DNA from 2 places in the Serratia entomophila genome. Region 1 is predicted to be linked to the other one. Evidence: predicted binding sites of a transcription regulator. Region 1 holds the regulator's gene; the other holds the start of a gene.

What was found. The regulator PhoB, encoded in region 1, activates phosphate uptake and scavenging genes when phosphate is short. The targets are predictions, from matches to a motif close to CTGTCATAAAACTGNCNNAT.
Region 2: the regulator PhoB is predicted to act here: its motif matches at 1,423-1,442, upstream of pstS (phosphate ABC transporter substrate-binding protein PstS).

What each region holds. Positions count from the first base shown of each region.
Region 1 is NZ_CP082787.1:991,851-995,696, reverse strand. It holds gene phoR (phosphate regulon sensor histidine kinase PhoR) at 1-1,296, opposite strand, end outside; gene phoB (phosphate response regulator transcription factor PhoB) at 1,321-2,010, opposite strand; gene sbcD (exonuclease subunit SbcD) at 2,212-3,438, shown strand; gene sbcC (exonuclease subunit SbcC) at 3,435-3,846, shown strand, end outside.
Region 2 is NZ_CP082787.1:4,834,833-4,838,678, reverse strand. It holds gene glmS (glutamine--fructose-6-phosphate transaminase (isomerizing)) at 1-1,182, shown strand, start outside; gene pstS (phosphate ABC transporter substrate-binding protein PstS) at 1,518-2,558, shown strand; gene pstC (phosphate ABC transporter permease PstC) at 2,650-3,606, shown strand; gene pstA (phosphate ABC transporter permease PstA) at 3,608-3,846, shown strand, end outside.

The DNA.
Region 1 (3,846 bases):
TGATAAAGCTGCGGGAACAATCAACCGGTTAGGCAAGGTAAAGATGAATCGCGTGCCGTTGCCCGGCTCGCTGAGGATTTCCAGCCGCGCATCGTGGTGGCTGAGCGCATGCTTGACGATCGCCAGCCCCAGCCCGCTGCCGCCGGTCTGTCGCGAGCGCGCCTTATCGACGCGGTAGAAGCGTTCGGTCAGGCGCGGAATATGCTCGGCGGCGATGCCCGGCCCGTTATCGCTGACCTGGAACTGCGCGCCGTGCGGCGTCTGTTGCCAGCTCACTTCGATATTGGTGCCCTTCGGCGTGTGATTGACCGCGTTATACACCAGGTTCGACACCGCGCTGCGCAACTGGTCTTCATTGCCGAACACCTTAAGCTGCTCGTTCACCCGGAAGCTTATCTCATGATTGCCGCCGCTCAGCGACTGCGCCTCGCGCTGCAACACCCGCAGCATCAGCGGGATATCCACCCGTTCGTTCATGTCCACGTTGGGCGCCGCCTCAATACGCGACAGCGTCAGCAACTGTTTGACCAGCCCGTCCATGCGCCGGGTCTGCTCCTGCATGGTGCCCAGCGCCTTGCCGCGCAGCGAACCGTCCAGCTCTTCGTCGCTCATCATTTCCAGATAGCCCTGCAGCACCGTCAACGGCGTGCGCAGCTCGTGGCTGACGTTGGCGAAGAAGTTGCGCCGCGCGCCTTCCAGCTGACGCATCTGCGTCACGTCGCGCGCCACCATCAGCAGTTGGCCTTCGGAATAGGGCATCACGCGGAATTCGACGTAGTGTTCGTTGTTCAGCTGCAGCGTCAGCGGGCGTGAAAACTCCTGCTGTTGCAGATAGTGGCTGAACTCCGGGTAACGCAGCAGGTTGAGAATGTGTTGGCCGTTATCTTCCGGCCAGCGGAAGCCCAGCAAATGCTGCGCCAGCCCGTTGCACCAGAAGATATTGCCTTCGACGGTGGTCATCACCACCGCATCGGGCAGCGACTCGGCCCCGCTGCGAAAGCGCTTGATCAACAACGCCAGCTCGCGGCGGCGGCGGCGGTTGCGCTGCTGCATCTGGTACAGCCCGTAGAACAGCGGCTCCCAGCTCCAGCGCCCGGGGGGCGGCGTCATGCTGCGGTCGATCCACAGCCAGTGGGAAAGTTTGAGTTGATTGTAAAAATTCCACACCAGCGCCGCCAAAGCGGACGCCAGCAGGAACCAGGGCAGATAACCGAAAATCAGCCCCAGCAGCAAAGCAGGCAAACAAAAAAGAGCCAGCTCCAGAGCCAGCCTCTTCCACGACAGACGTTCTAACACGGCGTATTCTCCAGCGCGGCGCGATCAGTAGCGCGTTGAGAACCGGTAGCCGGTGCCCCGAACGGTTTGAACCATTTTGTCATGACCACTGGTCTCTAACGCCTTGCGGAGCCGACGGATATGCACGTCAACGGTACGGTCTTCCACATAAACGTTAGTGCCCCAAACGTGATTAAGCAACTGTTCGCGGCTATAAACACGCTCCGGATGGGTCATAAAGAAGTGCAGCAGCTTGAATTCGGTCGGCCCCATCTCCAGCGCCTGATCGTTGGCCATCACGCGGTGGGAGGAAGGATCCAGACTCAGCCCTTGCATTTCAATCACTTCTTCCACCGCCATCGGGGATATGCGGCGCATGACCGCCTTGATGCGCGCTACCAGCTCCTTGGGGGAAAACGGCTTGGTGATATAATCATCCGCCCCCACTTCCAGCCCGCGCACCCGATCTTCTTCTTCGCCGCGTGCGGTCAGCATCATCACCGGTATATCGCGGGTCAGCGCTTCACGTTTCATATGTTTGATAAACTGAATGCCGGAACCTCCGGGCAACATCCAGTCGAGCAACACCAAATCAGGGAACGGCTCAGACAGGCGCGTCACGGCGCTGTCATAATCCTCGGCTTCCAACGGTTGGTAACCATTCTGTTCCAACACAAAGCACACCATCTCACGGATCGGCGCTTCGTCTTCCACCACCAGTATGCGTCTTGCCATCGTCAATCCTGCCAATGTGTTAGCGATCACAGTTGATTGCGGGCGCCATTATGCGTCAGTTTTGTGACAGATTTATGAAATAAATAGCCATGAAAAAAACCGGTTGTTACAGGCAGTAAGCATAGCGACTATTTCAAAGGACGCAGAAACATCATATTCCCTTTATAATCCCCGCCATTACCTTTTCGCCCCGGGAGTGTCATGCGCCTGATCCACACCTCTGACTGGCATCTTGGCCAGTACTTTTTCACCAAAAGCCGCGCCGCCGAGCATCAGGCTTTTTTGCGCTGGCTGATCGAACAGATCGAGCAACAGCAGGTGGATGCGCTGATCGTCGCCGGGGATCTGTTCGATACCGGCTCCCCACCCAGCTATGCCCGCGAGCTGTATAACCGTTTCGTGGTGGAGCTGCAACGTACCGGCTGCCAGCTGGTGGTGCTGGGCGGCAACCACGATTCCGTGGCGACGTTGAACGAGTCGCGCGAACTGCTTTCCTGCCTGAATACCACCGTCATCGCCAATGCCCAAAGCGACATTGAACGGCAAATCCTGGTGCTGAACCAGCGCGACGGCCAGCCGGGCGCGGTGCTGTGCGCCATCCCCTTTCTGCGGCCGCGCGATCTGCTCACCAGCCGCGCCGGCGAATCCGGCGCGCAGAAGCAGCAGGCGCTGCAGGAAGCGATCGCCGAACACTATCAGACGCTGTATCAGGCGGCCTGCGCCCGGCGCGACCAACTGGGGCTGCCGCTGCCGATCGTCGCCACCGGGCATCTGACCACCGTGGGCGTCACCGCCTCCGACTCGGTGCGCGATATCTACATCGGCACGCTTGACGCGTTCCCGGCTCAGGCGTTTCCCCCCGCCGATTACATCGCGCTGGGCCATATCCACCGTGCGCAGAACGTGGCCAAGTCAGAGCATATTCGCTACAGCGGCTCGCCTATCCCGCTCAGCTTCGACGAACTGGGCAAGGCCAAAAGCGTGTTTATGGTCGACTTCAGCGCCGGTGCCCTGCAGCAGGTAACGCCGCTGGAGATCCCAAACTTCCAACCAATGCAGCTGATCAAGGGCGATTTGCCGCAGATAGAGCAGCAACTGCGGCAGTTCGCCGATTATCAGGGAGAATTGCCGGTGTGGCTGGATATCGAAGTGGCGACGCAGGATTACCTCAGCGACATCCAGCGCCGCATCCAGCTGCTGGCGGATGAGCTGCCGGTGGAAGTGGTGCTGCTGCGGCGCAGCAAAGAACAGCGCCGACAGGCGATCGAACAGCAGGACAAAGAAACGCTCAATGAGCTGAGCGTCAACGAAGTGTTCGAGCGGCGGCTGGCGCAAGAACCGGAAATGGCCGAAGCGCGCCGGCAGCGGATGCGCCAGATGTTCCATCAGGTGGTCGAGAGGGTACAGCAGCAGGAGGCGGACCAATGAAAATCCTCAGCCTGCGGTTAAAAAACCTCAACTCGTTGCAGGGCGAATGGAAGATAGATTTCACCGCCGAGCCTTTCGCCAGCAACGGGCTGTTCGCCATCACCGGGCCGACCGGCGCCGGTAAAACCACGCTGCTCGACGCCATCTGCCTGGCGCTGTATCACCAGACGCCGCGCCTCAACGTCACGCCGAGCCAGAACGAGCTGATGACCCGCCACACCGCAGAATCGCTGGCGGAAGTCGAATTTGAGGTGAAAGGCGTCGGTTACCGCGCCTTCTGGAGCCAGCGCCGGGCCAAAAACGCCCCGGACGGCAACCTGCAGGCGCCGAAGGTCGAGCTGGCGCTGCGGGAAGACGGCAAGATCCTGGCGGACAAAGTGCGCGATAAACTGGAGCTGACCGCCGCCA
Region 2 (3,846 bases), 1.2 Mb from region 1:
CGCCGTTCCGTCAGCATCTTCGATAAGCAGGGCACCCCGGTTGAGCGCCCTGAGATCGAATCTCAGGTGCAATACGACGCCGGCGACAAGGGCGCATATCGCCACTACATGCAAAAAGAGATCTACGAGCAGCCGCTGGCGCTGAAAAACACCCTGGAAGGGCGTTTCAGCCATGGCCAAATCAACCTGAGCGAGCTGGGCCCGCGTGCCGACGAACTGCTGGCGAAGGTACAGCACGTGCAGATTATCGCCTGCGGCACCTCTTATCACTCCGGCATGGTGGCGCGCTACTGGTTCGAAGCGCTGGCCGGTGTGCCTTGCGACGTCGAAATCGCCTCCGAATTCCGCTACCGCAAATCGGCGGTGCGCCCGGGCAGCCTGATCATCACGCTGTCTCAGTCTGGCGAAACCGCCGATACCCTGGCGGCGCTGCGCCTGTCCAAAGAGCTGGGCTACCTGGGGTCGCTGGCGGTGTGCAACGTTGCCGGTTCTTCGCTGGTGCGTGAATCCGATTTGGCGCTGATGACCAAGGCCGGCACCGAAATCGGCGTAGCCTCCACCAAGGCGTTCACCACCCAGCTGGCGGTATTGCTGATGCTGGTGGCGCGGTTGGGCCGCCTGAAGGGCATGGCGGAAAGCGTAGAGCACGATATCGTGCACGCGCTGCAGGCATTGCCGGCGCGCATCGAGCAGATGCTGTCGATGGACAAAAACATCGAAGCGCTGGCGGAAGGTTTCTCCGACAAGCATCACGCGCTGTTCCTCGGCCGCGGCGATCAGTACCCAATCGCCATGGAAGGGGCGCTGAAGCTGAAAGAGATCTCCTACATTCACGCCGAAGCCTATGCGGCGGGCGAGCTGAAACACGGCCCGCTGGCGCTGATCGATGCCGATATGCCGGTGATCGTGGTGGCGCCGAACAACGAACTGCTGGAGAAGCTGAAGTCGAATATTGAAGAGGTGCGCGCGCGCGGCGGCCAGCTGTACGTGTTCGCCGATCAGGACGCCGGTTTCGTCAGCAGCGAAGGCATGACCATCATCCCATTGCCGCACGTTGAAGAGATCGTGGCCCCTATCTTCTATACCGTGCCGTTGCAGCTGCTGTCTTACCACGTGGCGCTGATCAAAGGCACCGACGTTGACCAGCCGCGCAACCTGGCGAAGTCTGTCACCGTAGAGTAATTTCTTTCAGGCATCATCGAAAAGCCGGCCGCTGCGCCGGCTTTTTTCATGGCGGTAACAACAACGACGCTGAAGCGGCATTTTGGATAAAAGTTGTCATATTCAAGCGGATAGGCAGGGTGAAAACGGTTTTTTTATTGATTAATAATTGAGGTGTTTTGTATTTAAAGTGCTGATTTCTATAGTGAGTTAACCTGGCCTGGTTGAGTGTAATATAACTGTCATATTGCGTACATTTTTCTGTCACCAAACTGTCCTATTTTCCCTCCTGCAGCAATACTTACTCTGATTAAAACGACTCAAAGTCGATTTTAAATATCCCATTAGGAGGGATTATGAAACTGATGCGTACCACCGTCGCCAGTATTGTGGCAGCGACTTTCTCCCTGACCGCCGTGTCCGCGTTCGCTGCTGCCAGCCTGACCGGTGCAGGTGCGACATTCCCCGCTCCGGTTTACGCCAAGTGGGCAGATTCTTATCAGAAAGAAACCGGCAACAAAGTTAACTATCAGGGGATCGGCTCCTCTGGCGGCGTGAAGCAGATCGTTGCCAACACCGTTGACTTTGGCGCCTCCGATGCCCCGCTGTCTGACGACAAGCTGGCGGCTGACGGCCTGTTCCAATTCCCGACCGTGATCGGCGGCGTGGTGCTGGCGGTCAATATTCCTGGCATCAAATCCGGCGAACTGACCCTGGACGGTAAAACCCTGGGCGATATCTACCTGGGCAACGTGAAGAAGTGGAATGACCCGGCGATCGCCAAGCTGAACCCGGGCGTGAAGCTGCCGGATCAAAACATCGCCGTGGTGCGCCGCGCTGACGGTTCGGGCACCTCGTTCGTGTTCACCAGCTACCTGACCAAAGCCAACGCGCAGTGGAAAGAGAAAATCGGCGCCGGCTCCACCGTTAACTGGCCAACCGGCCTGGGCGGCAAGGGCAACGACGGCATCGCCGCCTTCGTACAGCGTCTGCCGGGCTCCATCGGCTACGTTGAGTACGCCTACGCCAAGCAGAACAACCTGGCCTACACCAAGCTTATCTCCGCAGACGGCAAGCCGGTGAGCCCGACCGAAGAGAGCTTCAGCAACGCCGCCAAAGGCGTGGACTGGAGCAAGACCTTCGCTCAGGACCTGACCAACCAGAAAGGTGAGAACGCGTGGCCTATCACCTCCACCACTTTCATCCTGGTGCACAAAGAGCAGAAGAACCCTGCTCAGGGCGCCGAAGTGCTGAAGTTCTTCGACTGGGCGTACAAAACCGGCGCCAAACAGGCTAACGACCTGGATTACGCTTCCCTGCCGAACGAAGTGGTTGAGCAGGTGCGCGCAGCATGGAAAACCAACGTAAAAGACAGTTCCGGTAAAGCGCTGTACTAACAACGCAGGGGCGCGGGACTCACCGCGCCCCACTCAGTTTTTCTGGGCCCAACCCATTTGGGTCTGCCAGGGTTCAAACAGAGAGTAATCTATGGCTGAGTACAAGCCGACCATTAAAGCACCAGGTAAAAATGGTGACCTCATCTTCAGCGCGCTGGTTCGACTGGCTGCGTTGATTACCCTATTGTTGCTGGGCGGCATTATTGTTTCGCTGATCTTCGCCTCCTGGCCAAGCATGCAAAAATTCGGCTTCGCCTTCCTGTGGACCAAAGAGTGGGATGCGCCGGCCGAGCAGTTCGGTGCGCTGGTGCCTATCTACGGCACCGTGGTTACCTCGCTGATTGCGCTGATTATCGCCGTGCCGGTGAGCTTCGGCATCGCGCTGTTCCTGACCGAACTGGCGCCAAACTGGCTGAAGCGCCCGCTGGGCATCGCCATTGAGCTGCTGGCGGCGATCCCGAGCATCGTTTACGGCATGTGGGGCCTGTTCGTGTTCGCCCCGCTGTTCGCCGAGTATTTCCAGACGCCGGTCGGCGAGGTGCTGTCCGGCATCCCGATCGTCGGTGAGCTGTTCTCCGGCCCGGCTTTCGGCATCGGCATTCTGGCCGCCGGGGTGATCCTGGCCATTATGATCATTCCTTACATCGCCGCGGTGATGCGCGACGTGTTCGAACAGACCCCGGTGATGATGAAAGAGTCGGCCTACGGTATCGGCTGCACCACCTGGGAAGTTATCTGGCGCATCGTGCTGCCCTTTACCAAGAACGGCGTGATAGGCGGCGTGATGCTGGGCCTGGGGCGCGCGCTGGGGGAAACCATGGCGGTGACCTTCATCATCGGCAACACCTACCAACTCGACAGCGCTTCGCTGTATATGCCGGGCAACAGCATTACCTCGGCGCTGGCCAACGAATTCGCCGAAGCCGAATCCGGCGTGCATACCGCCGCGCTGATGGAGCTGGGCCTGATTCTGTTTGTGATTACCTTTATCGTCCTGGCGCTGTCGAAGTTGATGATCATGCGTCTGGCCAAGAACGAGGGCCGCTAAGGTGACGACGATGGATATGCAAAACAACGTAGCGCTGGCGGAAAGCCGTCGCAAAATGCAGGCCTGGCGCCGGCAGAAGAACCGCCTGGCGCTGTTTCTGTCGATGGCGACCATGGTGTTTGGCCTGTTCTGGCTGGTGTGGATCCTGTTCTCCACCGTAACCAAAGGCGTCGACGGCATGTCGCTGGCGCTGTTCACCGAAATGACCCCGCCGCCGAACACCGCGGGCGGCGGCCTGGC